Regions from separate parts of the Microbispora sp. NPDC049125 genome, predicted to be linked through region 1. Evidence: riboswitches for the same ligand, from Rfam matches in the RefSeq annotation. Region 1 holds a riboswitch; each other region holds the start of a gene.
The links. A riboswitch is a leader RNA that binds a small molecule or an ion and turns the genes downstream of it on or off. The one in region 1 is predicted to bind cyclic di-AMP.

Region 1 (7,491 bases):
TCCTGCTCGTCCACGTCGTCCGCCGCCTTTCCTCACGCGCCTCGCTCCCATAGTATCAATTTATCTCGCTGGGCGAGATACTTGCTGAGCGAGAGATTACGGGGGTGAACCATGGCTGACGGCGGATACAGCACGGCCTTCCTCGCGGCCTACGACGCGGTCCTGGAGCGCTGGCCGGTCCAGGTCGAGACGGTCGACCTGCCGTCGGCGTACGGCACGACGCGGGTGAACGTGTGCGGGCCCGCGGACGGTCCGCCGTTGATCCTGCTGCACGGCGGTGGCACCACGGCGGCGACGTGGTTCGCCAACGCCGCCGAGCTCGCGCGCCGGCATCGGTTGTACGCCGTGGACCGCATCGGCGAGCCTGGACGGAGCGTCCGGGGAGAGCGGCCTCCCCGGACCGTCCGCGACTTACTCGGCTGGCTGGACGGGGTGCTCGACGGGCTCGGGCTCGGGAGCGCCGCCGTCTGCGGTCACTCCTACGGTGGATGGATCGCCCTGACGTACGGCGTCCATGCGCCCCAGCGGGTCCGGCAGCTCGTGCTCCTCGATCCGACGCAGTGCTTCGCGGGGTTCCGGGCCGGGTATCTGCTGCGCGCGCTGCCGACCCTCATCACGCCGACCCCCTCGCGCGCGCGAGCTTTCCTGAGGTGGGAGACCGACGGCGCTCATGCCGACCCGGCTTGGCTGCGGCTGTACGAGCTGGCCGCGCAGTTCCCCGGCGCGAGAGTCGTCACCGGGAAACGTCCGAGGCCAGACCTGTTGCGTGCGCTCCCGACGCCGGCTCTGGTGCTCCTCGCCGGACGCAGCAGGGCTCACGTCCCTCATCGCGTCGCATCCGCCGTCAGGCGCGTCATGCCGCACGCGGAGATCGCGGTGATACCGGGTGTGTCCCATCACGCGATGCCATGGCACGAGGCCGCCGAGATCAACGCTCGCATCGCCGGCTTTCTCGGCAGGACCGCGGCCTGAAGACGGCGCCCGCCGGCACAAGCCGTGCCCCCATGGGGTTGGCACGATCCATGTGCGGGGTTCGCCGCGGGGTGCGAGCATCGCCGGACGACTTGGAAGGTGGGATGCCGTGAGTGAGATTGCGGTCCGGCCGAACGAGACGACGGTGCCGCTGATGCCGTGCGCGTCGGTGGAGGAGACCTTGGCGTTCTACGAAGCGCTGGGGTTCGAGGCGACCTACAGGCAGAGCAAGCCCTATGTGTATCTGGCGCTGCGATGGAGCGGATTCCAACTGCACTTCGGCCCGGCGCCCAAAGGGCTGGATCCGGCCCGGGAGGAGTCCGGAGGCTGCCTGGTCATGGTCGACGCCGTGGCGCCGTATCACGCGGCGATCGTCGCGGCGATGCGCCGGGTTTACGGCAAGGTGCTGAGCTCAGGCCTGCCGCGGATCACCCGCTACCGGACGGGCGCGTCCCGGTTCACGCTGATCGACCCGTCCGGGAACTCGATCATATTCATCCAGCGTGACGAGCCGGCCGACCTGGAGTACGGCGGCTCGAAGAAGCTGACAGGCCTGGCCAAGGCGCTCGACAACGCCCGGATTCTGCGCGAGTTCAAACTCGACGACCTGCAGGCTTTCCGCGCGCTCAAATCCGGGGTGCGCAGGCATGGCGCGGATGCCCTCGCGGTCGAGCGGGCCATCGGTCTGTGCCACCTCATCGACCTGGCCATGGTCCTCGGCGAGCCGACCGATCCGTGGATCTCCGATCTGCGCGGTCTGGAACTCACCTCCAGCGACAGGCAGCGCATCGAGTCGGAGCTCGGGCATCTGGAGGGACTTCAGGAGTGGCTTCCCTGAAAGGGGGAGGCGCCACTCACGGCAATCGGTCCCTGCGCAGCTCAGCGAGGCGCCGACATACGGCAGGATGCGGGCGCCCACCCCATAAGTACGAGCTCGGTGGACATAGAAGGCCGCGATCACCGCGTACGCCAGGACCAAGGCGGAGATCCAGTAGACGCCGGCAGGCCCGCCGGACGCCGAACCGCCCCCTGTGACGCGCATCACATTCGCCGACTACAGGCACCCTGACCTGCGGTTTCATGTTTTTGATCCGCTTTATGCGATCTTTATGCCTTTTGTCCCCTTTGCGGCAATATGGGACTGCTTGGTAGTTTCCTTGCCCTACGGCGGCGTCACCGTGGCACCGCCATTGCGAACCCGGCCAGGCCGCGTTCGAAAGCCAACATCCAACTGTCACCGCCGCTCTGCCCTCTCCGCCCCCCTGGAGCGTCGGTGACCTGCCGAATCCGTGCAGCAAGGAGGCACGGAACCGGGGAACCAGCGACCTTCGACGAAGGTCTGGGGTGAATCGGCGCGCCATGCGCCGTAGGGCGACTTCCCCGCCCGAATCCGTCAGCTAACCCGGTAGGCGCAAGCGGAAGACCCTAGGAGAGTTCCCCCTGTCTGCCAACTCCACCACTCTGCTCCGCGCTGCCTGCGTCACTTTGAGTAGCGTCGCGCTCACCGCCTCCGTAGGGGCCTTCAGCGCACTGCCCGCGGCCGCCGCTTCCGGGACGGTGACAGCCCCACCCCCGGCCCTGACGGTCATCCCACTCCAGCCCGTCGCACCACCTCCCGTTGCCGGGGCCGTCCCGTACATCGGCGCGGCTCCCATGGCACCCACGGAGGAGGCCTCCGCGGACAAGAAGCTCACCAAGTCCGCCCTCCAGCAGGAGAAGGCCCAGCGCGCCATCACCGTGGCGAAAAGACACCTCGGCGATCCCTATGTGTGGGGTGCCACGGGGCCACGGGCGTTCGACTGCTCCGGGCTGGTCCAGTTCGCCTGGCGCAAGGCCGGCGTCAGGCTCCCGCGCACGACGTGGTCCATGCTCAACGCGGTGAGGAAGAAGGTCTCCCTGGCGCACCTCAAGCCTGGCGACCTCATCTTCACCAACGGCGGCGGCCACGTGGGCATGTACCTGGGACACAAGAGGGTGATCGCCGCCCCCCATTCCGGCGCGGTGGTCAGCATCGACAGATTCAAGGGCTACTGGAGGAGCAGCTTCGTCACCGCCGTGCGCCCCGGAGTCTGATCCTGGGCGGACATCCTCGGCGGAGATGTCCTGACGCGTGTCAGGGCGTCTCCGCCGAGGGACGACCAGGTGCGCGCCGGCCGGCGACGTGGAGCCCGGTGCCGCTATGGGGCTTCGCCGTAAGACAGCTCGCTCGCTCCCACGAACGGCAGCATGCGTTCGGCCTCCTCCATCACCGCGCGCACGCCGGCCGCCGGCAGTGACCGGAAAGGAGCGATGTGCAGACACACGCCCTTGAGTGACCAGGTGCCGTGGACGAATCCGTCCACGAGGAAGGTCGGCAGCACCACCGCTCTGCCCGGCATCACCCGCTTGCGGTCGGCGTCGCCGATCACCCGGGCCCGGTCGGCGTGACCGAGCAACACGTTGTCGTAGGCGGGCAGGAACCGCACAGGTACAGGCGTGTCAGGATCGGGCAACTCCTGTGAGGACGCCAGATCGAAAAGTTCCCTTCCCTCGGTGTCACGATACTCGCGCAGCTCACCGCGCATCTCGTGAATCACCTCGCGCAGCCGGGTCAGTCCCGACCACGCCTGCACATCCATGACCCCCGCGGGCCCGAACGCCGCCAGGTAGCGGCGTACGAGATCCTCGGCGGGGGCGGGTTCCATGGAGGCGCCGAGCCATTCCTCGGCGCGGGTCACCGAGACGGCGCTCCTGGTGCCCCAGCCGCCCCATGCTCCGGTCTCGGGCGTGTGGACCAGTGGGGTCCTGAGCTCCACCTCCCCTGCCAGGACCCTCCCGTCGCGGCCGGGGTAACGCGACGCCAGCAGCCTGCCCAACTCCCGCCGGGGCAGCGTGCCGACGGCCAGGATCTCCGCCCCGGCCGCGATCAGCGAATCGGTGTCGATACCCGCGCCCGCTCGGGCGAAGTGCGACGCGCGGGCCGTACGGTCGAAAACCGGTTGCAGCACCGGCCGCAGCCGGCGAAAGTCGTCGGCCGCGGTCAGGTGCTGGGTGCCGCGCAGCAGGGCCGAGCGGACCACTGCCCGCTTCTCCAGCAGCGTGTGCAGATGGCCGTGCTCGAACCCGGCGATCCTGCTCCACAGTCCTACATACGGCCAGTTGGGCTCCTGCGCCTGCATCGCGACCAAGTGTGTGATCACTTCAAGGGGAGTGCGGCCCGTGCGCTCCGCCAGGAACTGCCGGTGCAGCAGTGCCCGGTTGAGTGCACGCCGCGAGAGCCTGCTCACGCGAGCCGTACCGTGGACGCTCATTGCCTGCTCCCTTTCTCGGCGCTTCGACATCCCACGCTAGAGAGGCGTCCGGCCACTTCCTGACCGGAAATCCGGCAATCCGGAACGAACCCGAGTTCGGCCCTGCGACCCACCGCCGCCGGCCGGGCGCCGAGCGGCGCAGGCACTCGGGAAGGCCTGACCAAAGTCAGGGGTGAGCCGTGTCCTTCGGGTCCTGTGACAGTAGGACGCGGTACCTAGCGTTGCCGTCGTCAACGAGACGACGGGAGCGCGTTGTGAGGAAGAGCAGGAGACGGTGGCCGGCCCTTGCGGCGGCCGCCGGGCTGGTGGTGCTGTCAGCGGACCCGGGGTTCGCGGCCACGACGCCGGACAAGGCGGCCGTGCGACGCGTCGTGTCCGGCTTCGCCGCGCCAGGTCGGGGATGTCTTCCATCTCTCCCGTCGTCACGGCGATGACCAGCCTTTCGGCCGCGTCCACGTCCCGATACTCCAGGACCTCCCCGTTGTCCTCCAGGAAGGCGACGGCCGCCGCCTTCTGCCACAGATCCGGGTAGGCGTCGTCACCGAACACGGTGGTCCGCGGTCCGCCCGTAGTGGCACTCGTCCGATGTTGATCCGGACGCGGAAGACCTTCCCGAATCGTGCCGTGACTGCGTGGAAATCGTCGATTCCCGGGCCCTCCGAGGTGTTTCGATAAGGGTGCGCCCCTGGCTCGCGAGAAAGAAAATCCAGGGTCAACAAATCTCGCGGCAGCGGCCATAATGACGGTGTCGTCGCGAGTGGCGCCCTCTCGACGCGGACCGCATTTCCTTTGGTTTCGGGGTCGAGACGTGGGAGTTCACACATGCGTTCAGCATTATCGCGTGCGTTGATGGCGGTGGTCATCGCCGTCGGGGCGGTTCTCGTGCCGGCGGGGCCCGCGTCCGCAGGGGTCTGGCAGCTCACCGACGGATTCGAGCCGTCGACGAATCCGGCGTCCAGATGGACGTTCACCGCGAACGGGGGATGCAGCGGCCCCGTGTTCAGCGCCGCGTCCAACACGCCGCGTACGGGGAGCGGCATGGCCGCCATGTCGGCCTTCACAAAGGGCGACTGGTGCGCGCTCGGGCGGACCATCAACCTCACGCCGGTGAGCGTCCATCCGGGGGCACGATGCACCGCCGGCGTCTGGACGGACCTGTGGGGCGAGATGGCCCAGTTCAACCTTGAGGTGATCGACCCGGACACGTGGACGTACATCGCGCTGAAGTCCATCACCCAGGACTGGGTCCACGGCTGGGAGCAGCAGACGGTGAGCTGGACGGCGCAACGCTCCGACGTCGTGCTGCGGTTCGCCGTCGTGCAGCGGAACCCGTACTGGCACGCCGCGGAAATCGACCTCGACGACGTCGTGGTGCAGTGCGCCTACTGATCGACCGGCCGATAGGGCGTCGCGGCGGCGTTCGCCGCCGGCGACGACCCCGGCTGTACGCGGCGCACCAGACCTGAGGCCGAAGGGCCGCCGGTGAAGATCAACTGTTTCGCCGCGAATCAGGAGCGGCGACGTCCAGGCCGGTGAGACGGGCCGAGAGCGCCCACAGGCGGGCCGCCTCGTCGCTGTCCGGCGGGCCGTTCGGCGAGATACGGCAGTCGGCGCAGTAGTCACCGCCGTGCTCGTCGAGCAGGGGTGAGGTCGCGGCCCAGACCAGGGACGCCGCCCCCTGCTCGGCTGTTCTGAACAAACCGGGAGCCGGGTTGCCGTCGGCGTCGATCCAGCCGGCGGCGACCATTTCGCCGGCCGTGAGGTGCCGCTGCAGAGGAGTGCGGATCCAGCCGGGATAAACCGAGAAGGCGTGAACCCCGCGCATTCTTCCGACCTTGTCGAGGTGGCGGGCGAACAGAATGTTCGCGAGCTTGGACTGACCATAAGCGGCCCACTTGTCATAGCCGCGCTCGAATGACACGTCGTCCCAGCGAATGCCCCAGTTCTGGTCGTACCCGGAGGAGACCGAGACGACCCGGGCCCTTCCGGCGGCCGTCAGAGCGGGCCACAGCAGGCTCGTCAGCGCGTAGTGGCCCAGGTGGTTGACGGCGAACTGCGCCTCCCAGCCCGGCCCCACCCGCGTCTCCGGACAGGCCATGATCGCGGCGTTGGCGATCAGGATGTCGAGGGCCCTGTGGTCGCGGCGGAACCGCTCCGCGAACATCCGTACGGAGCCGAGGTCAGCGAGGTCAAGCCACTCGACCTCGGCCCCTTCCACGTCGGCGAGCTCCCGCCGCGCCACATCCGGCCGCCGGGCCGGCACGACGATCCGCGCGCCGGCCCTGGCGAGCGCACGGGTCGCCGCCAGCCCAACACCCGAGTAACCGCCCGTGACGACCACGGTCCTGCCGCCAAGATCGGCGCCGGCCAGAACGTCATCGGCGGTGCTCGCGGCACCGAAGTCGCCGGTGGTCGTGTGATCCGTCATGCCGGGGAGGCTAGATGCTAGACCGAGGTCTAGGTCAACCGCCTATGATCGGAAAGATGGGAACCACGGGTATGAGCATCGGCGAGGTGGCGCGCCGTACCGGGTTGAGCGTGCACACCCTGCGGCTGTATGAGCGTGAGGGGTTGCTGGCCGGCGAGGTGCGGCGTGACGAGAAGGGCCGGCGACTGTACAGCGAATGGGATGTCGAGTGGCTGGGCAACTGCGTGAAGTTCCGCGCCTCCGGCATGCCTCTGGCGACGATCAGCCGGCTGGCCGAGCTCGTCCGGAAGGGCAGCGGGAACGAGGCGGAACGGCTTGAACTCCTGTGCGAGCACCAGGACCGCATCGCGGAACAGCTCGCACAGTTGCACGCCTGTCTCGACCTCGTCAACGACAAGGTGGCCGCATACCGGCGGCACCTCGCCGCCGGCGCTTCTGGAGATCCCTGGTAACGGCGACGCACCAGGCGCCGGTGCCGCGGTAGCCGTTCCAGCCACGGAAGCAGGAGCTGCCGCCGTCAGCCGGCGAACGCCGGATTGAGCGCGGCGACGGCCACCCTCACCGGCCTGCCGGTCCCGTCGGCGGGCACCGACCACAGGTCGTCTCCGAAGTCGCCGGCCAGGCCGTACAGCACGGTGCCGTCGTCCGCCCAGACCACCTGGTCGTCGACGCTGCGCGACTCGGCCAGCGGCGTCTCCCGCATGGTCCGCAGGTCCAGCGCGTACAGCCGCCACGGGGCGTCCGGGCTGAGGCCGGGAACGCGCTTCTTGAACACGAGGCGGGTCCCGTCGGGTGCCAGCG
Region 2 (7,491 bases), on a different contig from region 1:
CGTAGGCGTCCCCGGCGGCCTCGCCGGTCACGCCGAAGCGCTCACGGGCCGTGCCGCCGACGGTGCCACCGGTGGTGTCATCGATGACGCCGTCGGTGGTGGTGGCAGTGCCGTCGGTGTCAGTGAAGGTGTCCCGCCCGAGGCGCTCGCGCTCGGACTGCCCGGCCGTGTGGGCCCAGCCGGCGTCGCCGGGCTGGTTGGCCTGGATCCACGACGCGTCGAGGTCGTAGTGACGGTAGAGCACCTGCTCCTGGTCGGGCGACAGGTACCCGTCGTCGCGGAGGTCGACGTCGGGGGCGTCCTTGATGCGGTCCTTGTCGTAGGCCACCTCGACGCGGTCGCCGACCAGGTCGGCGTTCTGCAGAGGGATGAAGGTCTCCTTGGTCCCGAACAGCCCGCTCTTGACGCAGAGCCACTCCGGCTGACCGGTCGCCTCGTCGAGGAAGACGTGCTTGACGTCGCCGACCTTGTCCCCGTTGGGGTCGTAGACCGGATGGTCGATGACCATGGGGATCTGTTCGAGCGTGATCATGCGTTCTCCCTTTTCCTCGCTTGGTCGTTCCTTTGACCGCCTACCGCGAGAAGCCGAGCGAAAACCCCTCATGCCAACAAAACAAATGCGCGGATGCTCGATCCGGCCGGACCGGACGGTGCGGACTTCCAGGTCATCGGCCGGCTCAGGCTCCCGGCCCGGCCGCTGAGATTTTTCGCGGGCCGGTCTCCACGCGGGGCCTCGGGTCGACGCACAAGGCAGTACAAAGGGGCCCGGATCGGCGCAGGGTGACAGCACGGAACGGCGCAGGGCGGCGGCCTGCCCAACCATTAGCCCTTCCTTAGATGTCGCTCGCGCCCTCCCGGAGGGCACCGTGCTGGGATTTCCGAGTGACCCCCATCAGGTACATCACCGGGGGCGCGGCATTCGCCGGCAGGACGGCGTTGCGGCTCCCTTGATTCGCGACACGAGGAGTGATCCACGTTCCGGCACACCCAGCACCTGCAGTTCGAGGCGAAGCCAGAAAAGCCCGACCCGGTGTACGCGCGCAAGCTCCAGGAGCTCATCGGCGACGCCTTCGGCGAGAGGACCGTCACGATGCAGTACCTCTTCCAGGGCTGGAACTACTGGATGCCCGGCAGGTACAAGGACCTGATCATGGACATCGCCACGGAGGAGATCGGCCACGTGGAGATGCTCGCCACGATGGTCGCGCGCCTCCTGGAGGGCGCGCCCGCCACGGCGACGACGCAGATGCCTCCTCGATCTGGAACCTGTCGGACGGCGACCAGGGGCCGCGGGGCGGATGGGCGTCAGGCCCGACACCGGACGGGCGTCACGAGTTCGTCTATCTGACGGACCCCGAGCCGCTCGGCGACATCGCGATGCCCCCGCCGCCGGACCCGAAGCTGTACGACACCTACGACGGCAGCCTGGGCGAGCCGAGGAGCCCCGCGCTGGGCAGCGAGGCCGGGCCGATCGGCAAGCTCAAGGACAAGCTCACCTGACCGAGGCCGGGGGCACCCCGCCACCTGAGCAGAGCGATCGACCAGTGAGGCTCTCTTGCTTGACTCCCGTCACCACCCGGACACACGGGCGGCCGCCGCAGGCACCGGCACCGGCACCGGCACCGGCACCGGCACTGGCACGGCGGGCCGCGCCGGGTGGCGCCCGCCGGGCCGCCTGGGCCGGCTGGCCGCTCTCTGCGGCCCCGCGTTCGTCGTCTCCGTGGCGTACATCGACCCGGGCAACTTCGCCACCAACATGTCCGGCGGCGCTCGCTACGGCCCGCTGCTGCTGTGGGTGATCGCCACGGCGAACGTGCTGGCCATGTTCGTCCAGGCGTTGTCGGCCAAGCTCGGCATCGCCACCGGGCGCAACCTGCCCGAGCTGTGCCGCGACCACCTGCCCCGGCCGGTGAGCCGGGCGCTGTGGGTGCAGGCCGAGCTGGTCGCCATGGCGACCGACCTGGCCGAGTTCATCGGCGGCGCCATCGCCCTGAACCTGCTGTTCGGCATCCCGCTGCTCCCGGCGGCGGTGATCACCGCAGTGGTCTCCTCGCTGCTGCTCACGCTGGCGCCGCGGGGACGGCACCGGTTCGAGGCCGTGGTCACGGCGATGCTGACCGTCGTGCTGGCGGGCTTCGCCTACCAGGTGCTGAGCTCGGGCTCCCTCGCGGGCGCCGCGGCCGGCTTCGTGCCCCGCTTGGCCGGGACCGACAGCCTGCTGCTGGCGACCGGCATCGTCGGCGCCACGGTCATGCCGCACGTCGTGTACCTGCATTCGGCGCTCACGCAACACCAGGGCAGGATCGGGGGCCGCCCGGCGGCCGTGCGGGCGAGCCGCGTGGACATCGCGGTGGCGCTGGGCGTGGCCGGGCTGGTCAACATGGCGATGCTGACGGTCGCCGCCGCGACCTTCGACGGAGGCGACCCCGGCAGCCTGGAGGGCATCCACGCCGGCTTGGGGAGGATCCTCGGCCCGGGGGCCGCGGTCGCGTTTGCCCTGGCCCTGCTCGCCTCCGGGCTCGCGTCGTCGAGCGTCGGCACGTACGCGGGGCAGGTGATCATGGAGGGGTTCCTGCGCCGGCGGATGCCGCTGCTCGCCCGCCGCCTGGTCACGATGCTCCCGGCCATGGCGGTCCTGGCCGCGGGCGTCGATCCCACGCGGGCGCTCGTGCTGAGCCAGGTGGCGCTGTCCTTCGGCATCCCGTTCGCCCTGGCGCCCCTCGTGGCGTTCACCGGCAGCCGCAAGCTGATGGGCGGCCTGGTCAACCGCCGCTCCACCACCGCCATGGGAGTGGCGGTCGCGACCGTGATCAGCGCGCTCAACGCGTTCCTGCTCGTGCAGATCTTCACCGGCTGAACCGGGCGTCCGGCCGGGCGCGCGCCGCGCTCACACCGGCCTGCCGCGCACCCCTCAGACCGGCCCGGCCGCCGGGCCCTCGTCGCGGGACGTCATGTCGAGGAGCCCGGCGAACCGGGTGGCGACCCGGTCCCACCGCCACTCCTCCTCGATCCAGGCCCGGCCCCGCTCCCCCATCGCCCGGGCGCGCACGGGGTCGGACAGGAGCCCGGCCAGCGCCTCGGCGACGGCCGTGTGCGAGGTGCCGTCGACCACCAGGCCGGTCTCGCCGTGCCGTACGGCGTCGGGGGCGCCGCCCGATGAACCGGCGACCACGGGAAGCCCGGTCGCCGACGCCTCCAGATAGACGATGCCGAGGCCCTCCACGTCGAGGCCGCCCACCCGGCTGCGGCAGGGCATCGCGAACACGTCGCCCGCGTCGTAGTACGACGGGAGGGCCTCCCACGGGACCGAGCCCGTGACGACGACCGAGCCGCTCAGGCCGCCCCGGGCCACCGCCCTTTCCAGCCCCTGACGGGAGGGGCCGCCGCCCACGAGGAGCAGCGCGGCGGAGGGGACCCGCCGCAGCACCAGGGGCCAGGCGCGCAGCAGCATGTCCTGGCCCTTGCGCGGGACGAGCCGGGAGACGCACACCACAACCGGGCGGTCCCCCAGGCCCAGGGACCGGCGCACCCCGTCGCCCCCCGCCCCCGGGTGGAAGACGGCCGTGTCCACGCCGGGCGCCAGCCGTACGAGCCGGGTGCCGGGGATCACCGGCGCGATGCGGCGCCGCGTGTACTCGCCCAGGTAGGTGACGACGTCGGCGTCCCGGCCGATACGGCGCAGCAGGCCGCGCGCGACCGGGAGACCGGCCCACGAGGCCTCGTGCCCATGGGTGAGCATGACGACCCGGGCCGCTCCGGCCCGCCGCATGACGGGGGCGAGCAGGCCGAGCGGCGCCGCGGCGCCGAAGACGACCGTGCCGCCGTCCTCGACCAGGCCGGCCGCCCGCCGCGCGACCCCCCGCGTCGGCAGCATGAGGGAGGAGGGGTGCCTCACCACCTCGTACGGCTGACGCGCGTCGAACTCCTCGCACCCCTTCCACCGGGGGGCGTACACCACGACGGAGCCCGGCGGGCGGGACCTGGCGAGCCCGTGCACGAACGCCTGGATCCCTCCCGCCCTGGGCGGGAAGTCGTTGGTGACGATCAGAGTGCGCTTCGCCGCCCCCACCCCCTCGCCCTCGTCCCGGCCCACGGTCCCGTCCGCCTGCGGCTACCCGGGGCGGACGGCGTGATGCCGGCCGGGTCCGATCACCGGCCCACGGAATTGTCCCAGCTCGCCGGCGCGGCGCGGCCGGGACCCCCGCGCCGCTACGGCGAGGCCAGTTGGTCGAGCACGTAGGCCCGCCAGGAGCGGGTCAGCTCCGCCTCCGTCATGCCGAGCGTGCCACGCAGGGCGGCGTCCAGGCCCGACGCCGCAGCCGCGCGGTAGAGGGCGACCAGCCGCCGCTCGCCGAACCGCCCGGCGACGTACCGGCAGGCCAGCCATGCGGCCTCGTACGCCTCGGCCCGCCGTACCGGGCCGGCGTCGAAGTCGGCGCGTACGGGAAGCTCCCGGGGCGCCGAGCCGGCGCGCACGTCCGCGGCCAGCTCGGCGGCCACGGTGGTGACCGGGAGCCCGCTGCCGAGGTAGCCGGCGTAGTCGGCGAAGCCCTCCACCAGCCAGACCGGCATACCAGGGCTGACGGCCGCGCCGGTGGCGAGATGGGTGAGCTCGTGGGTCACGACGATCCGGCGGCCCGCCGCCGACAGCCGGGCGAACCCGGACGGCTCGACGATCACACGGTCGGCACCGGCGAGCGCCGCCATGCCCTCCACCCTGGCCGGTGCGGCCAGCTCGGCCGCCTGCTCCGCCGTGCGCGGGACGAGGACGACCGCGTCGACGGGCCGTCCCCAGACGCGGGCGACCGTACGGCTCGCGTCGTCGGCGAGCGCGGCCAGCTCGGTGACGAGCCCTCTCGGATTCCCGATCACCACGGCGTGCTCGCCCCGGGCGACGAACGCCCCCGTCCACAAGGAGGGACGCTCGGCGGCGATCGCCCGGGCCCGGGGCAGCAGCATGTCCCGCGGGCCGGATCCCGGCACCCCCGCCAGCAGCGTCACCGCCGCGACGAGCAGGGCCAGGGTGCGGGAGGCCCCGGCACGCTGAGCGACGGCCTGGCGGGTCTGGCTCACGTTCCTCACCTGGGAGGTCGGGGGCACGAGGCTAACAGACCCCCTGACGCGGGAGCGCCGCGCCGGACGAGGTCCGGCGCGGCGCTCCTGTGGAGGTCACCTGATTCCGAGGTCCACGGCGGACGCACTGGGGACGCACGGGGGACGCACGGGGGACGACGGATCAGGCGCCGGGGCGTACCGCTCCCACGAAGGTGCGCTTGCGGTAGGAGTCGAGCGGGTCGATCCTGACCCGCGCTCCGGAGTGCGGAGAGTGGATCATCTTGCCGTGCCCGACGTACAGGCCCACGTGACCGCCGCCGCTCGTGAAGACGAGGTCGCCCGGCTGTAGAGCGTTCCAGGAGACTTTCTTCTTCACGCCGCTGCGCATGGACCACGTCGTGCGCGGAAGCTTGACGCCCGCCTTGCGCCAGGCGTACTGGACCAGGCCCGAGCAGTCGAACGCCCCCGGGCCGGTGGCTCCCCACCGGTAGGGGGCGCCGATGCGACTCTTGGCCGCGGTGACGGCTCGCCGAGCCTTGGCCCGCTGGAGTGCGGCCCTGCTCAGCTTCCTCACCTTCCTCTTCGAATCGGCCTTGGCCGCCTTGGTGGACGACTTCGAAGAGGCCGTACTGGAGGCCGCTCTCGCGGTGGTCTCCGTGGTCACCTTCGTGACCGTAACTGTCAGCGAATCGCCCGTATCGGCCGCCGCCGACTGGGTGCCGAAGGCTCCCACGGACGCCGACAGAGCGGCGGCGCCGAGGGTGATGCGGGCAAGGCGAGACAGACTAGCGGGGGTGGTAGACAGGATTGCTCCTCGGTTCTTCCGCTGGCGCCTACCGGGTTAGCTGACGGATTCGGGCGGGGAAGTCGCCCTACGGCGCGTGTCGCGCCGATTCACCCCTGACCTCCGCTTGAGAAGGTCGATTGGTTCCCCGGCTCCGTGCCTCCTGACTGCACGGACTCGGCAGGTCACCGCGCCCAGGGGCCCTCTGCAGGGGGTTTTCTCGTGGCGGCGTCGGTGACGTTTCGGTGGAGGTGCCAGGTGGGCCGGCCGGGTGGCCGTGCCCACCGCGACGAGCACTCGTGCTGTCGCGGCCCAGAAGCTACCGAGCCGGACCGGCTTTCCGCAAAGCCTCAACCGCGGATAAAGATCCAATAACGGCCAACAATCGGACAAATCCGCAGGTTACTCATGTAACGAAGAGGTAAATGTGACTCTGCTCACAACGCCCGCATCAGGGCATGGCTGACGCAACACAGGTAACAGAACTAACCCCGCCAGGTAACCCTCAGGGGCGTACGGCCCCGATCGCGTGATACTCGGAGAGACTGACGATCTTCACGACGTCTCCGGTCTGCGGGGCGTGGACGACCTTGCCGTTGCCGGCGTACATGCCCACATGGCCGTACCCCGCGTGGAAAAGCAGATCCCCCGGCTCCAGGGCGTCGAGCGACACTCTGCGGCTCGCGCCCCACGCCCACTGCTCGTAGCTCGTCCGCGGCAGGTTGACCCCCGCCGCCGCCCACGAGCCCTGCACGAGGCCGGAGCAGTCCCACGCCCCCGGGCCGGTCCCCCCGTAGCGGTACGGCTTGCCCACCTGCTTGTAGGCGAACTGCAGCGCCGCCAGCGCGTTGCCTGACGCGGGGCCGCTGTAGACGACGCCTGGGCTGTTCGGATTGCCGGCGTTGTACGCGCCCAGCTTGCGCAGCAGCCGCGTCTGCTCGTCGACGAGGTCGTCGACCTTGTCCTTCTCGCCGGCCAGCTCGGCCTTGACCTTGGTGGCCGCCTCGTAGAGCGCCTTCTTCTGGTTCCTGCGGTCCTTCAGGCCCTTGATGGCGTCCTCGTACTCCCGGAGGCGCCCGGCCCGCTCCTGCGAGATCTGGTCGAGCGCCGCGAGGCCGCTGAGCGTCACTCCGGGGTCTCCGCCGGAGATGACGCCGCCCAAACCGGCGTCCCCGCCGACCTGGTAGGTGTTGACCGCCATCGTGACCAGCCCGGATCGGAGGGCGTCCACCCGGACGGACTGCTTCTTGTAGTCGCCGTTCAGCGCGAGGTACTGCTTCTTGGCCTTCTTCCACTTCTCACTGGCCGCGTTATAGCGGTCCACGAGCTGGTCGGCCTGGGAGTTCAGCTTCTGCAGTTTCGCCTTGGCCTGAGCGAGCGTCGGCTTCGGATCCGCCTGTGCGCTCGCGACCGGCAACAGCAGAACCGCGGCGGCCACGGCCGTGGCCACCGGTACTCGCCCTCGCACTCGGGCCCCCTAGCGGAATCGACCTCAACCTGCGGCGCGACTCTATCTAGGCGATCTTGAAGCTACAACCTATTCGCAGGTATTCGCGGCACTCATCACCAATGGCGACGGGATGAGAGCGGAGCGTGCCCGCCCCTGAGCGGACGGCCGGGTCAGCTCCTGCCGAGGCGGCGCAGCAGCGTCA
Region 3 (7,491 bases), on a different contig from region 1:
GCGAGCGCCTCCAGCCGGTCGGCCAGGTCGACCGGGCGGCTGAGGGCGGCCAGGTGGCCGCCGGGCATCTCCTCCACCTCTATTCCGAGCCGTTCCCTGACCACACGGCGCTGGAAATCCAGAGGGAAGAACCGGTCGTCGCGGCCCTGGAGGAACACCGTCGGGACGTCCGGCCACTTGTCCAGCGGCCAGGGCTGGGTGAACGGCTTCATCGCCTGCGCCTGCTCGCCCTGGGCCATCGCCTCCGCCGTGACCTCGGGCGGGACGTCGTGGAAGAAGTCGACGAGCAGGTCGACGCCGTCGGAGGGGGTGCGGCCCTCGCGTACGGCCTGTGCGGCGCGGGCCTCCGCCTGACCGGTCGCGTCCCACCACTCGCCCGCCGACTCGCCGGCCGCAGGGACCATGGCGTTGAGCAGGATCAGCAGATCGACCGGCACCTGTTCGCAGACGAGGGGCGCGGTGAACCCGCCCATCGACTGGGCCACCAGGATCGGCCGGACACGGTCGCCGATGGCCCGGATCACGGTGTCGCGGTATTCGTAGAGCCCGGCCGACTCGTCGGCGGCGGGCAGGTCCACGGCCACCACGTCGTGTCCCCGCCTCCACAGCTCGGGGACGAGCCGGTGCCAGTACCAGGCGCTGCCGCCCGCCCCGGGAACGAGAACGTAGCTCGCCATGTCACGCCCTCCTGTCCGGCCGGTGCACGGCGGCGTCGCCGCTCGTGGCGCGGGCCTGCCGCGCCGCCTTCGCGGTCGCCACGGGACCACCTCCATTATCCGAAGCCACGTCGATAGAGAGCGGATCGACTCTAGGCTGCGGGACCGACAAAACCGGGCCCGGCGATGGAGGTCGCGCTCAGGTCGAGCCGTCCTGTGTCCTGCGTTCGCGGCGGCCCCGCACGAGTTCCGTCCCGAGGGCGTCCAGCCGCTGGGTCCAGAACCGGCGGAAGTTGTCGAGCCACGTGTCGACCTCGCGCAAAGGCTCCGGGTCCACCGCGTACAGGCGGCGGGTGCCCTCGGCGCGGACGGTCGCGAACCCGCTCTCCCTGAGCACACGCAGGTGCTGGGACACGCCCGGCTGGGAGATCCCGAACTCCTCCTGGACGACGGCGCCGATCTCGCCGGCGGAGCGCTCCCCGCCGGCCAGCATCTCCAGGATGCGGCGCCGGACCGGATCCCCGAGGACGTCGAACGCGTGCATGGCGCCAGGCTTCCAGCAGTCCGTTATATAAGTCAACTCTAAATAACAGTGCCGGGTATGCCGCCTCATGAGTTGGGTCGCGGGCCGCCGGACGCGGAACTCGCGGCCCGCGCCGAGCACACCCGGACCGGGCGTCAACTAAAGATTGACGACCAGAGAGTCGTCAATCTACGATTGACGCATGAGTCCACTCAACATCAGCCTCGCCGACCTGATCGCCCGTCTCGACGAGGAACTTCCCGATGCCGACCACCTGGCCCGCATCAGCGAGGCGCAACTGCGCAACAAGACCCTGTCCGACCTCGGTGACCAGCTCGTCAGCCACTATGTCGGCAAGGCCAAGCAGGCGGGCGCCTCGTGGAGCGAGATCGGCGACGCCATCGGGGTCTCCAAACAGGCCGCCCAGCAGCGCCACGCGCCCACCCCGTTCGAGCGGTTCACCGACCTGAACCGGCACAGCATCGTGCTGGCGCAGGAGGCCGCCCGGACGCACAAGCACGACTTCATCGGCACGGAGCACATCCTGCTCGGCCTGCTCGGCGAGCCGCGGGGCCTGGCGTACGAGGTGCTGATGGCGAAAACCGAGTCGGAGCAGCGCATCCGCGACGCGATCGGGGAAGTGCTGCCACCGGCGGGAGAGAAGGCGCCGCGGGGTCACATCGCGTTCCGGCCGGAGAGCATGGAGGCCATCGAGCACGCACTTCGCGCGTCGGCCGAGCTCGGCCACGACTGGGTCGGCACGGAACACTCGCTGCTGGGCCTGATGCGCACCGAGGAGAGCCCGGCCGCGCAGATCCTGCGCAACCTCGGCTTCACGCCGGACGAGTTGCACGAGACGGTCAAGACCGAGATCGCCAAACGGTCCGCCGCAGGCGACAAGTAGCGGCGAAACGATCAGATGCCGCGGCGGACCGCGGCTAGGCGTCGCCGAGCCGGGCGGCCTGGGCCTCCAGGTAGCGCTGCTCGGGCAGGCTGGCCGTACGGCGGGCGGCGGTGCGGTACAGAGACCGGGCGGCGGCGTGATCACCGGCCATCTCCAGCAGGTGCGCGCGGACCGCGTGCAGCCGGTGGTGCCCGGCCAGGCGGTCGTCGGCGTCGAGCGGCCGCAGCAGGTCGAGGCCGGCCTGCGGGCCCTGGACCATGGCGACGGCGACGGCGCGGTTCAGCGTGACCATGGGGTTGGGGGTCACCCGTTCCAGCAGTTCGTAGAGGGCGGCGACCTGGGGCCAGTCGACGTCCCGCGTGGTGGACGCCTCGGCGTGCACGGCGGCGATCGCGGCCTGGAGCTGGTACTGCCCCAGCGGCGCGCGGGCCAGCGTCTCGGTGATGAGCGCGATCCCCTCGGCGATCTGGTCGCGGTTCCACCGGCCGCGGTCCTGCTCGGCGAGGGGAACCAGCGCGCCGTCGGGGGTGGTGCGCGCCGACCGCCGGGCGTCGGTGAGCAGCATCAGCGCGAGCAGCCCGGCGACCTCCCCGTCCTCGGGCAGCAGCCGGTGGACGGCCCTGGCCAGCCGGATCGCCTCGCCGGTCAGCTCCGCCTGCTGCAGGTCCGGGCCCGAGGTGGTGGTGTAGCCCTCGTTGAAGATCAGGTACAGCACGTGCAGGACCACCCGGAGCCGTTCCTCGCGCTCCTGCTCGGGCGGCATGCCGAACGGGATCCCCGTCGTCTTGATGCGCTGCTTGGCCCTGCTGATGCGCTGGGCCATCGTCGCCTCCGGCACCATGAAGGCCCGGGCGATCTGCGCGGTGGTGAGGCCGCCGACGGCCCGAAGGGTGAGCGCCACCTGGGAGGGCGCCGACAGCGCCGGATGGCAGCACATGAACAGCAAAGTGAGCGTGTCGTCCCGGTCGGGCCGCCAATCGCCGGGCTCGGGGGCCTGGAGGGCGTCCGGCGGGGACATCGCCGCCATGGTCGCCTCCCGCTGCCTGCGGGACTCGTCGCTGCGCCACTGGTCGATGAGGCGGCGGGAGGCGACCGTGGTGAGCCAGCCCTGCGGATTGTCGGGGACGCCGTCGGCCGGCCACTGCACGGCGGCGGCGAGCAGCGCCTCCTGTACGGCGTCCTCGCAGGCGTCGAAGTGGCCGTAGCGCCGGATGAGCGAGCCCAGCGCCAGCGGCGCGAGCCTGCGCAGCTCGTCCTCGATCCGGCGGTCGGCCGTCATCTCCCGCCCCCCGGCGGGGCCGGCAGTGACCACGGGCGTCCCTCCTCCTCGCCGGCGCGGCCCGGCGTCGATCAGGTTCGAGGGGTCCCAGTCAACCACGACCCGCGCCGAGGACCGCGCCTCCGGTGATCAGGGAGCGGTGTAGTAGGGGTAGCCGTATCCGGTGATGCTGGACGTGGGCCGGTTCCGGATCTGCACCGCGCCGCCGCCGGCGTTGCCCTCGATGGTGCGGATCGTGCCGTTACCGTTGTCCTTGACGACGAATCCGACGTGGTCGATGTCGTCGAAGTTCTTGCTGCCGCTCCAGCTGAAGAACACCACCGCACCCGGCTTGGGGACGGTTCCCCAGCGGTTGTGGGCGGCGAACCAGCGGGCGTGCTCCACCGTGTAGGCGTCGGAGCCCATGACCGGCTGGATGCCGAGCTTCTGGCCGACCCAGGAGACGAACATGTCGCACCACGGCGCGTTGGCGTAGCCGGAAAGGGTGCCGCCGTCCCGGGACAGGGTCTCCCTGGCGCGCGGGGTGGACATGTACCACTGCTGGAACTTGGTGCCCCCGCCGTTGGCGTTCTCGCTGATGCCCACCTGGCTTGCGGCCAGTTTCAGGACGTCGCCGGGGCCGACCTTGGGCAGCCCGGCCGCGGCCTTGGCGAGGGGGTCGAGCTGGGGGGCGCCGTCCGCGACGGTCCGTGCCGAGGGCCCGCTGTCCGCGTGGGCCGCGAGCGGGGCGGCGAACGGGGCCACGGAGAGGGCCGAGGTGAGGGCTCCCGTCGCGAGGGCAGCGCTAAGACAGGTCCTGAGGGCATGCATGCGGGGCGTACTCCCTTGCTTCCATGCCGCCTACCGGGTTAGCTGACGGGTTCGGGCTGGAAGTCGCCCTACGGCACTGGGTGCCGATTCACCCCGGAGAGAGGTGGGTCCCCGGCTCCGCGCGGACGCGGACTCGGCGGCGACACGACCATCCGAGGCCGGGCGGTCGTGTCGATCCTGAGAGGGGCACATTTGACCGGGCAAACGGACAACTATGCCCCGAGTTACATGAAAGGTAACTTCTACGCCGAAACCGGTCAAGTAAGGATAAGTCGGATTTTACGTCGCAGCTTTCCGTCAAGGCCTGGACGTCGTCGCAGGTAGATCGCCTGGGTGAGGGTCAGGTAGATCTACGATTGCCTTCGCTTCGGGGCCTGTACGCCAGCGCTCCTCGCATGGGAGCCCGTGCGCCACCGCCTTTCGCCTCGGAGCCCGCACGCCACGCCCCCGGCGCTCGCCATCAGGTCGTCGCCCCGAGTGGCCCGGTGTGGTCACGCGCTCCGCCGGCGCCCCCAAGCGGCCAGGATCTCCCGCTCCTTGGCGGGGTCGAGACCCAGCTCCGCCATGCCGGGAGGCGGCACCCGGCCGCCCGCGACCAGCCAGGCCCAGGTGTCGGCCACGGTCTCCTCCAGGGGCCGGCAGCGCAGTCCGGTGGCCTCGGCCCGCCTGATGTCCGTCCAGACGAGCCCCGCCAGTTCGGGTTCCGGCGGGAGCCAGCCCGGCAGTTCGGCCCAGCGGTCCATCCCCGCAGCCTCGATCGCCTCGGGGGCGACCCAGACGGGCTCCGCCCGGCCGCCGGTGACGTCGACGACGGCCCGCAGCAGCGATCCCATGGTGGCGTGCCCGGCCGGGTTGACCAGGTTGACCGGTCCGGACACGCCGCCCTCGGCCGCGTCCAGCATCCAGTCCGTCAGATCCCGGACGTCGATGAAGCGCAGGGGCAGGTCGATCGGGCCGGGCGCGAGCATCGGGCCGCCCCGCTCGGCCCGCAGCAGCCAGTGGGGCAGGCGCCCGAGGTCCTCGTGCGGACCGAGGATGAGCCCCGCCCGCGCCAGCACCGCCCGGTCGCCGAACGCCTCCAGCGCGGCGAGCTCGCCACCCCGTTTGTCCTCGGGGTATCCGGTCGCCTCCGCGTCAGCTGAGGCATCGACGGTTGGGTGGGTCTCGTCGAGGCCCCGCGGCAGCGGCGACGCGTACACGGCCCGGCTGGAGACGTACACGTACCGGCCGGCCCGGCCGGCGAGCAGGCGGGCGCTGTCGCGGACGGCGTGGGGCGCGCCGGCCCAGGTGTCGATCACCGCGTCCCACCGGCCGGCGCCAAGCTTGGCCAGGTCCGCCGGGCGCAGCCGGTCCCCGATGATCGCCTCGGCTCCGGGATGGGCCCATCCGCCGAGGCCGCGGTTGAAGGTGGTGACCCGCCATCCCCGCTCCGCGGCGGCCGTGACCACCCACCGCCCGACGAACGACGTCCCCCCAAGCACCAGCAGTCGCATGGCGGCATTCTGCCCCGGCGTGGGGAAGGAGTCAGCGCCAGCCCTGCGGATCCACCCCGCCCGGCACCCCCACCGCCGGGTCGTACGGCTCCCGCGTGAAGACGAACGTGTTGATGTCGAGGTGGACGCCCCCGGCGGCGCGGACCACCCGCAGGGTCTCCCCGGCGTAGTAGCCGTCCCGGCCGAGCCAGGTGCCGTCGGCCATGGCGGCGAAGCGCGAGGCCCGGCCCTGGCTGTTCATGGGGGTGAGCGACAGGCCGCGGCGCGGCAGGAGCCGCAGCACGTAGGGCGCGGGCCCCCAGTACCACGGGCCGGTCAGGGCCAGCAGGTCCTCGTCCACGGGGGAGGGGGCCCACTCGGCCGGCAGCGGCGGCTCGTGCTCGGCGAGGATGTCCAGCAGGTCGGTGTCGAGGCCGCCCCGCACGCCGGAGGTGGTGTTGGCCATCCACAGCACTCCTGTCCCGTCGGCGGGGTCGGCCCACACGGTGGCGAGGAAACCCGGCATCGACCCGCTGTGCCCGGCCAGGCGCCGCGCGCCGCCGGGGCCGGTGTGCCGGGACAGCTGGATGCCGAGGCCGAAGCCGCGCGTCCATGCGTGCCCGTCCTCTACGACGGCCGGCTCACGCATCTCGGCGAGCGTGTCGGGCCGCAGCACCTCGCCGGTGTCGCCGCCGATGAAGGAGGTCCAGCGCACGAGGTCGGCCGTGGTCGACCAGAGCTGCCCGGCCGCCGCCATGGCGCCGTGGTCGTGCTCCGGCTCGGGGAGCAGCACGTCGGCCCACGGGTGGACGGCGTACCCGGTCGCGTGGGGCGGGCGGGGGCGGGGCGTGGTGTCGCGCATGCCGAGCGGTTCGAGGATCTCCGCGCGCACGGCGTCCTCCCAGGGCTCCGACCGTTTGCGCGCCACCAGTTCGCCGAGCAGCGCGAAGCCGACGTTGGAGTAGTGGAGGCGGCGGCCGGGGCGGTGCCTGGCCGACTCCGGCCCGAGGGCGGCGATCAGCTCGGCGGCCGGAACTCCCGGGGTCCGCTCCCACCACTCGCCCGGCGACTCGGCCGTCAGCCCGCTGGAGTGGGACAGCAGCTGAGCGACGGTGACGTCGCCCACCGGAGTGCCCGGGACGTGCTTGCCCACGGGATCGAGCAGGTCGAGCCGTCCCTCGTCGCGCAGCCGCATCACCATGACGGCGACGAACGTCTTGGTGATCGAGCCGATGCGGTACTGGGTGGCCTGCGTGGGCGGCTGCCCGTCCACCTGCCCCCTGGCTCCGAACCACACCGTCTCGCCGCCCCTGACCAGCGCCGCCACCATCGACGGCACCCGTGACTGCGCCTGCTCGGCCGCCAGGCGGCGCAGCAGCGCGCGGGCCGTCCCCTCCAGGACCATCCTCCGCAGCCCCTTCCGCTCGATGTCGCTCCAGGCTAGCGTTCCCGCCGTCCATGTGCCGATCTTGCGATGACGCGCCGCGGCTCCGGGCTCCCGGCCCGGCTCGATGTCCGCGTCTCGACGATGCCGGAGCGGAGATCTCCCTGGACAACCGGCGTGCCGCGATCAAGGATCATCGGGACGCCGGATCTACGGGAGCGCGCATCGTGACCGACTCTGCACCCCCCTGCCGCCTTTACGTACTTGTCGCCAGGGCAGCGCCCGTCGCGCTGATCATGCGCCGCGGCCCGGCCGGCTGGTGGCATCTGCTGGAGTGGGATTTGCGCAGCCGTGAGGTGACATCGGGCGCCTGGCTTCGCGGGACGCTCTACCCGCGCCGGTGTGACATATCGCCGGACGGAAAGCTCCTCGGGTACTTCGCGCTCGGACACGGGCCGTCCCC
Region 4 (7,491 bases), on a different contig from region 1:
GTCCAGAACGGCAAGCGGATGCGCGGGCACACCCTGGTCTGGCACTCCGCACAGCCGGGCTGGCTGCAGTCCCTGTCGGGCAGCGCGCTGCGTCAGGCGATGATCGACCACATCAACGGCGTGATGGGCCACTACAAGGGCAAGATGTACGCCTGGGACGTGGTCAATGAGGCCTTCGCCGACGGCAACTCCGGCGGCCGGCGCGACTCCAACTTCCAGCGCACCGGCAACGACTGGATCGAGGTCGCCTTCCGCACCGCGCGCGCCGCCGACCCGGCCGCCAAGCTCTGCTACAACGACTACAACATCGACAACTGGACCTGGGCCAAGACCCAGGCCGTCTACGACATGGTCCGCGACTTCAGGCAGCGCGGCGTGCCGATCGACTGCGTCGGCCTGCAGTCGCACTTCAACAGCGGCAGCCCCTACAACGCCAACTACCGCACCACCATCGAGAGCTTCGCCGCCCTCGGGGTGGACGTGCAGATCACCGAGCTGGACATCCAGGGCGCCCCGGCCACCACCTACGCCGACGTGGTCAACGACTGCCTGGCCGTCGCCCGCTGCACCGGCATCACCACGTGGGGCGTCCGCGACATCGACTCCTGGCGATCCGGCGACACCCCACTGCTGTTCGACGGCAACGGCAACAAGAAGCCCGCCTACACCGCCGTCCTCAACGCACTCAACGCCGCCCAGCCGACTCCCACCCCGACACCAACGCCGACGCCGACACCCACGCCGACCCCGACGCCGACGCCGACTCCGTCCGCGGGAGGGAACGGGGCGATCAGGGGTGTCGCGTCCGGCCGGTGTGTGGCCGTGCCCAGCGCCTCCACCACGGACGGCACCGCGGTGGTGTTGTGGGACTGCGACGGGCGGAGCAACCAGCAGTGGTCGTCCACCCCGGCCGGCGAGATCAGGGTGTACGGCAACAAGTGCCTGGACGCCGGCGGCACCCGCAACGGCGCCGTCGTCCAGATCTACTCCTGCTGGGGCGGCGACAACCAGAAGTGGCGCCGCAACTCCGACGGCACCATCGTCGGCGTCCGGTCCCGGCTGTGCCTGGACGCCGTAGGCGCCGCCACCGCCAACGGCACCCGCCTCCAGCTCTACTCCTGCACGGGCGGCGCCAACCAGAGATGGGCCTGGAACGGCGGCTCGTGAACACCCGCCCCGCCTCCCACGCCGACGCGTAACCCGCCTCCGGCCGCGATCCCGAGCCCGGCGATCACTCGGGCCAGGGCGAGCTCTGAATGACCTCGACGAAGTCGCCGCGGATGAACCCGGGGACGAAGTGCTCGAGGACATCCGCCTTCACGTTCCCGAAGGTGGTCTCCGGTCTCGGGGCGATGCCCTCGGTGAACGCCTGGAGGATGCGCCGCTTGAAGTCCGGGCGTGGATGCAGCGCGGTGATCTCCGCGCGAGCGGCCTCGCCGATGTCGGCATAGCCGATACCCAGCACGTCGTACTCCACGCCGGCCGTGACCAGCGCGACCTCCGGTTCCATGAACTCGGGGATGCCCGGCGTGGTGTGCAGGGCGATCGCCGTCCACACCCTCCGGATGCTGTCCTCCGGCACACCATGGCCCTGCAGGAAGCGCCGGGCCTCGTCGGCGCTGTCGACCTCGAACCGCCTCCCGCTGCCGCGGTGTGCCTCGCCGAGGCCGAGGTCGTGGAACATGGCCCCGATGTAGAGCAACTCGGGGTCGAAGCTCAAGCCGCGGTTCCTGCCCTGGAGGCTGCCGAACCAGTAGACGCGGCGTGAGTGGTGGTAGATCAGGTCGCTGGTGGTGTCGCGCACGAGCTCGGTGGCCTCCGTGGCGAGCTTGGTGTCCGGCACGGTCACCCCCGCGGTGACCTTCTCCTGAACCGTCATTGACGTGCACTCCTCACGTGGAGAGGTCTTTTCGAGTTCCAGGCTGTCCCCGGGCCGGGCCGTTCGGCCAGGTCTTCCAGGACAGATACCCCACAGACAAGGACATGACCCCGGGAGCCCGCCAAGCCCCGCCGTACGCTGGGGGCATGGAAGACGGAACGTGCGATCCCCGGCCGCACCGGGTCATCGTGTTCGCCTTCGACGGGGTGCGGCTGATGGACGTCGCCGCGCCGCTGGAGGTGTTCGCCACCGCGTCCACCGCCGCGCATCCCTACACCGTGGGCGTGTGCACGCCTGACGGCCGTGAGGTCACCACCTCCACCGGCCTGCGCATCTCGGCCGACCTGCCGGCCGCGGGGGTCGCCGCCGTCGGCACGCTCATCGTGCCCGGCCCGGCCGACCTGGCCGCCTTCCGGAAGCGGCCCGAGCTCGTCGATCACGTGAGACGGCTGACCGGCAGGTCCCAGCGGGTGGCGGCCGTGTGCACCGGGGCCTTCGCCCTCGCCGCGGCCGGCGTGCTGCGCGGCCGGAGGGCGACGACGCACTGGGAGCACGCCGCCGATCTCGCCCGCGACCATCCGGATGTCACCGTCACCCCGGACGCGATCTACGTTCAGGACGGTCCGGTGCTCACCTCGGCCGGAGTCACGGCGGGCATCGACGTCTGCCTGGCCCTGGTGGAGCAGGACCAGGGGCCGGAAGTGGCGCGGAAGGTCGCACGCGACCTCGTGGTCTTCCTCCAGCGGCCCGGAGGCCAGTCGCAGTTCTCCGTGGCCTCACGCACCCCGGGCACGCGCCACCCCGTCCTGCGCCCGCTGCTCGACGCCATCGCCGCCGATCCGGCGGCCGATCACACCCCGCACGCGCTGGCCAGGACCGCCGGGGTGAGCACCCGTCATCTGTCCCGGCTGTTCCGGGAGCAGGCCGGCACCACTCCGGCCGCGTACGTGGAGATCATGCGTCTGGAGGCCGCCCGCATCCTTCTGGAGCGCGGTGAGAGCGTGACCACCGCGGCCCGCCGTAGCGGCCTGGGCAGCGACGAGACCCTGCGACGTGTCTTCGCCCGCCACCTGAGCACCACCCCGTCCGCGTACGCCGCCCGCTTCCGCACGACCGTCCCCGCTTCCCGGGCGACGCCTCGGCGTCCCGCCCTGGAAGTCGTCTGAGCGCGGGTACGGAACCGCCGGGACGAAGCCCGGGCCCGGCCTCGGACGTCACGTCACGGCGGCGATGCCCTGCGGATCCTGTCCGTGCGCGGCCCGGTGAGAGTTGTTGGCATCGTTGGCGGCGGCGATCACCCGGGTCAGCGCCTGGTGGAGATCCTTGAGCTCGGCGAGCTCCATCCCCAGGCGCCCGACGATCGCCGGGGGGATCTTCTCGGCTTCGGCGCGCAGTCGCCTTCCCGCCTCGGTGAGGGTGACCGCGAGGGAGCGCTCGTCGTCGCTGGCGCGGGGCCGACGGACGAACCCGGCGGTCTCAAGGCGTTTGAGCAGCGGTGACAGCGTGGCGGGATCGACCTGCAGCAGCCGGCTGAGGTCCTTGACCGACAGAGGCGCGTGCTGCCACAGCGCGAGCATCACCAGGTACTGCGGGTGGGTCAGCCCCATCGGCTCCAGCAGGGGGCGGTAGACCGCGATCACCGTGCGCGAGGCGACCGCCAGAGCGAAGCAGACCTGGTTCTCCAGGGCCAGCGGGTCGGCGATGTCGCCGAGGTCACTCATGGGCACCTCCATGGAAGTCGAAACCCATGCTATAACAGATAGTGTACTAACGATTAGTGTACTAATCGTTCGCCGGCAACCCCGCATCCCCTCGTCAGAGAGAGAAGCCATGAGCCGCTCCCACGTGCTTGTCGACGCCGCCTGGGTCCTGGAGCACCTCGATGACCCGGGTGTCGTCCTGGCCGAGGTCGACGAGAACAGCAGGGCCTATGACGAGAACCACATCCGCGGCGCGGTGAAGATCGACTGGAGGGAAGACCTCCAGGATCCGGTCCGGCGTGACTTCGTCGGAAAGGCCGGCTTCGAGGACGAGGTCATCGGCTCCATCGGCACCAAGAGCATCGCCGACGTCCGTTCCCCCGACGAGTTCTCCGGCAAGATCCTCGGCCCCACGCACCTGCCCCACGAGCAGGCTCAGGTGGCCGGCCACATCCCCACGGCCAGGAACGTCCCATGGTCGAGGGCCGCCGCGGACGACGGCACGTTCAAATCCGACGAGGAGCTCCGCCGTCTGTACGCCGGCGCGTCGGTCGATCCGGACGCGGAGGAGACCATCGTCTACTGCCGCATCGGCGAGCGCAGCGCGCACACCTGGTTCGTGCTCAGTGAGCTGCTCGATCGGCCCGGCGTCAAGAACTACGACGGCTCGTGGGCGGAGTACGGCTCGCTCGTCGGCGTCCCCGTCGAGCGCGGCCCCGCCTCCTGATCGCGGCCCGTACGGAAGAGGGGCCGGTCCAGCAGATGACCACGTCAGCGGAGGCTGTCATGTCTCAGAGGAAAACCCTGGAAGAGCGCATCGCCGACCGCCAGGCGGCACGGCCGCCGCTGAAGGAGGGAAAGGACTTCGAGCACGGACCGGCCAAGTTCGTGTTCTTCTTCCTCATCGCCTTCGTCGTGGGCCTTCACCTCGTCGGCCTCGTCATCCTCATGCTGCTTGGGCTTCACTAGGCGCTTGGGGCCGTTCACGTGGCCGGACAGGCGCCGGCCGGCGCGATCGGTGATCAGAACGCGAAGCCGCCGGGCCGGCCGTTCCGGTCGGCGATCAGACCGGCGAGCGTGGCCACGGCGATCTCCGCGGGCGTACGGGAGCCGATGTTGAGCCCGATCGGGCGATGCACGCGGGCGATCTCCTCGGGCGGGACGCCCAGCTCGGCCAGCGCCCGTACGTGCGGGCCGGTGTGGCGCGGGCTTCCCATGATGCCGATCCAGCGGGCGGGGCTCCTGAGGACGTCGCGCAGCATCGGCCCGATCTCCTCGCGGTGGTGGTCGGTGACCACCACGTCGGCCGCGCCGTCCAGGTAGTCGCCGGCTTCCCGGACAACCGGGAACGAGCCCATCGGCAGGCCGTCGAGGCGGCGCCCGGCGTCCGGCTCCAGGAGGATCGGCCGGAAGCCCAGCTCGGCGCCGAGCCTCAGGAGGTGGCCCGCCACCGGGGACGCGAACACCGCGACGAGCGTCCGGCGTGCCCCCTCGGGGAGCGCGTCGCCGTGGGCGACGTCACACGCGGGGTCCTCATCATGGCTGTGGGGCATGACGACAGTCTCTCAGGTCCGTCCGGTTCCGCCGGCGTGCTCGGCCCGGTGTGATGGGTGCCCGGTGTGATGGGTGCCCGGTGTGATGGGTTTCGAGGCGTACCGCCCATATGGAGACGCGAAGCCGCCTACGGTCGGGGAATGGGCAAGATCCTCATCGGTACGGCCTCGTGGACGGACAAGTCGCTCCTCGCCTCCGGCTGGTACCCCCGCGACGCCTCCACGCCCGAGGCCAGGCTCGGCTACTACGCCGGCCGCTTCCCCCTGGTGGAGGTGGACGCCACCTACTACAACCCGCCGGCCCGGCGTACGGCCGAGCTGTGGCGTGACCGTACGCCGAAGGACTTCACCTTCAACGTGAAGGCGTTCTCCCTGCTCACGCAGCATCCGACCCGGCCGGCGGCCCTCTACAAGGATCTGCGGGCCGCTGCCGGGGAGTCCAAGCGGACCCTCTACCTGCGTGATCTCCCTCCGGACGCCGTCGAGGAGGTGTGGCGCCGCTTCCTGGGAGCGCTGGAGCCGTTGCACGAGGCGGGGAAACTGGGCGCGGTGCTGTTCCAGTTCCCGCAGTGGTTCCCGCCGGGCGCCGCCAACCGGCGTTACATCCTCGAATGCCGGGACCGCTGCCTGCCGATGCGCGTCTGCGTCGAGTTCCGCAACGCCGCGTGGATGGACGGGGACACCCAGCGGGACACCCTCGGCTTCCTGGCCGGCAACGATCTGCCGTACGTGGGAGTGGACATGCCGCAGGGTCACCCGTCGTCGATCCCGCCGGTGCTGGCGGCCACCTCGGACCTCGCCGTCGTCCGGCTGCACGGTCACTCGGAGAAGTGGACGAGCCGGGTCATCGAGGAGCGGTTCGGATATCTGTACTCCGAGCAGGAGCTTCAGGGCTGGGCCGGCCGGATCGCGGAACTGTCAGAGGAGGCGGCGGCGACGCATGTGCTGACCAACAACTGCTGCGCCGACAACTCCCAGCGCAACGCCGCGCGGCTGGCCGACCTGCTGGAAGAGCGGGGCGCCGACGTCGTGCGGCCCGCGCCGCCGCCCGCGCCGGGAGAGCCGTATGCCGACGCCCCTCCCTTGTGGTCGTGATCCGCAGACCGACCTACGCGCTCGCCAGGCAAAGAGGTGTTTTGTCCTATTTACACCCTTATGGTGTTGTGTGTACCTTTGAGGGTAGTGGCGCGTGTAGCGATGCCCCCCACCCTCGCTTCCGCTGCCACTTTCGTTGCCCGGACCGCGCGCTCCGGCGGGACCTCCGTCCCGGCAGGAGTGCGCGGCCGCCGAATCCGCGTCTCGCGGAGCCGGGGACCCATCCTCTCGGGGTGAATCGGAGCGCCGGCCCAGGCTGCGCCCCGTAGGGCACTTCCTGCCCGAACCCGTCAGCTAACCCGGTAGGCGGCATGGAAGCAAGGAGTCAACACCTTCATGCCCGACCATCGCCCCATCTCGGCCGCTCCCTCTCCCAAGAAGCGGCTGAGCCTCTCGAAGAAGCGCCTCGGCGCCGTCATCGCAGGCGTGACCATGGCCATGTCGGTCGCCACCGCCACCCTCGTGCCCAGCGGCCCGGCGCACGCCGGCGGCGTGCCCGGCGGCCCCGAGCACACCGCCCCGTACACCTACGGCTCCGACGTCTCGGGCTACGAGTCTGACTACGACTGGGGTGCCAGCCGGGCACAGTTCGGAATCATCAAGGCCACCGAGGGCCTGGACTTCCGTGACCCCGCCTTCGCACGGCACTGGCGTGAGCTGGACAAGAAGGGCATCGTCCGGGGCGTCTACCACTACGGCCACCCCTCCAACGATCCCATCGCCGAGGCCGACTACTTCCTGTCGGTGGTGAACGAGCAGCCCAGCAAGCCCGGAGACCTGCTCGTGCTGGACCTGGAGACCAGTGACGACGAGTCCGTCGCCCACGTCAACAGCTGGGCGAAGGCCTGGCTGGCTCACGTGAAGGAGAAGACCGGCGTCACCCCGATGTTCTACAGCGGCTGGAACTTCGCCAACACCTACGGCTACGGCCTGCAGCAGTACCCCTTGTGGGTGGCTCACTACGGCAGGGCCCAGGGGGACGTCACACCGCCCGCCGACTGGAAGACCTGGACGATCCACCAGTACACGGACACCCCCATCGACCAGAACGTCTCTTCCCTGACTCCCCGCCAGCTGCGCGCCCTCGGCCGCCGCTGAGCCCGGGTGCAGGCCCGGGTCCACTTCTGGTTCGGCGCGCCGGCCGTTCGGGTCATCATGGGGACATGACGACCGCCGAGAGCTACGCCGAGTTCGCCGCGCGGGAGGCGCACGGCGTGTCGCCCGCCTACGAGCGGCTGTCGCTCGCGGTCTCCCGCGACGACGA

Region 2: another riboswitch for cyclic di-AMP. It lies ahead of AB0B72_RS05075 (C40 family peptidase); the one in region 1 lies ahead of AB0B72_RS35340 (C40 family peptidase).
Region 3: another riboswitch for cyclic di-AMP. It lies ahead of AB0B72_RS38100 (CHAP domain-containing protein); the one in region 1 lies ahead of AB0B72_RS35340 (C40 family peptidase).
Region 4: another riboswitch for cyclic di-AMP. It lies ahead of AB0B72_RS35055 (glycoside hydrolase family 25 protein); the one in region 1 lies ahead of AB0B72_RS35340 (C40 family peptidase).

What each region holds. Positions count from the first base shown of each region.
Region 1 is NZ_JBEZDW010000047.1:3,480-10,970, reverse strand. Features, by position in the region: gene AB0B72_RS35355 (MarR family winged helix-turn-helix transcriptional regulator) at 1-14, opposite strand, end outside; gene AB0B72_RS35350 (alpha/beta fold hydrolase) at 112-972, shown strand; gene AB0B72_RS35345 (glyoxalase) at 1,082-1,810, shown strand; cyclic di-AMP (ydaO/yuaA leader) riboswitch at 2,242-2,399, shown strand; gene AB0B72_RS35340 (C40 family peptidase) at 2,626-3,045, shown strand; gene AB0B72_RS35335 (winged helix DNA-binding domain-containing protein) at 3,150-4,262, opposite strand; gene AB0B72_RS35330 (hypothetical protein) at 5,085-5,651, shown strand; gene AB0B72_RS35325 (SDR family NAD(P)-dependent oxidoreductase) at 5,752-6,690, opposite strand; gene AB0B72_RS35320 (MerR family transcriptional regulator) at 6,747-7,142, shown strand; gene AB0B72_RS35315 (TolB family protein) at 7,208-7,491, opposite strand, start outside.
Region 2 is NZ_JBEZDW010000003.1:182,487-189,977, reverse strand. Features, by position in the region: gene AB0B72_RS05100 (PRC-barrel domain-containing protein) at 1-532, opposite strand, end outside; partial or broken gene AB0B72_RS05095 (manganese catalase family protein) at 995-1,500, shown strand; gene AB0B72_RS05090 (Nramp family divalent metal transporter) at 1,556-2,857, shown strand; gene AB0B72_RS05085 (glycosyltransferase family 4 protein) at 2,912-4,093, opposite strand; gene AB0B72_RS05080 (hypothetical protein) at 4,210-5,073, opposite strand; gene AB0B72_RS05075 (C40 family peptidase) at 5,237-5,719, opposite strand; cyclic di-AMP (ydaO/yuaA leader) riboswitch at 5,871-6,032, opposite strand; gene AB0B72_RS05070 (NlpC/P60 family protein) at 6,345-7,289, opposite strand; gene AB0B72_RS05065 (NYN domain-containing protein) at 7,460-7,491, opposite strand, start outside.
Region 3 is NZ_JBEZDW010000059.1:13,328-20,818, forward strand. Features, by position in the region: gene AB0B72_RS38080 (alpha/beta fold hydrolase) at 1-677, opposite strand, end outside; gene AB0B72_RS38085 (ArsR/SmtB family transcription factor) at 856-1,200, opposite strand; gene AB0B72_RS38090 (Clp protease N-terminal domain-containing protein) at 1,382-2,083, shown strand; gene AB0B72_RS38095 (RNA polymerase sigma factor) at 2,118-3,362, opposite strand; gene AB0B72_RS38100 (CHAP domain-containing protein) at 3,492-4,172, opposite strand; cyclic di-AMP (ydaO/yuaA leader) riboswitch at 4,186-4,321, opposite strand; gene AB0B72_RS38105 (NAD-dependent epimerase/dehydratase family protein) at 4,664-5,665, opposite strand; gene AB0B72_RS38110 (serine hydrolase domain-containing protein) at 5,697-7,049, opposite strand; gene AB0B72_RS38115 (hypothetical protein) at 7,325-7,491, shown strand, end outside.
Region 4 is NZ_JBEZDW010000046.1:1,485-8,975, forward strand. Features, by position in the region: gene AB0B72_RS35015 (endo-1,4-beta-xylanase) at 1-1,167, shown strand, start outside; gene AB0B72_RS35020 (HD domain-containing protein) at 1,232-1,879, opposite strand; gene AB0B72_RS35025 (GlxA family transcriptional regulator) at 2,026-3,045, shown strand; gene AB0B72_RS35030 (MarR family winged helix-turn-helix transcriptional regulator) at 3,094-3,600, opposite strand; gene AB0B72_RS35035 (sulfurtransferase) at 3,710-4,306, shown strand; gene AB0B72_RS35040 (hypothetical protein) at 4,366-4,548, shown strand; gene AB0B72_RS35045 (XdhC family protein) at 4,602-5,132, opposite strand; gene AB0B72_RS35050 (DUF72 domain-containing protein) at 5,274-6,227, shown strand; cyclic di-AMP (ydaO/yuaA leader) riboswitch at 6,407-6,551, shown strand; gene AB0B72_RS35055 (glycoside hydrolase family 25 protein) at 6,564-7,325, shown strand; gene AB0B72_RS35060 (DUF2332 family protein) at 7,391-7,491, shown strand, end outside.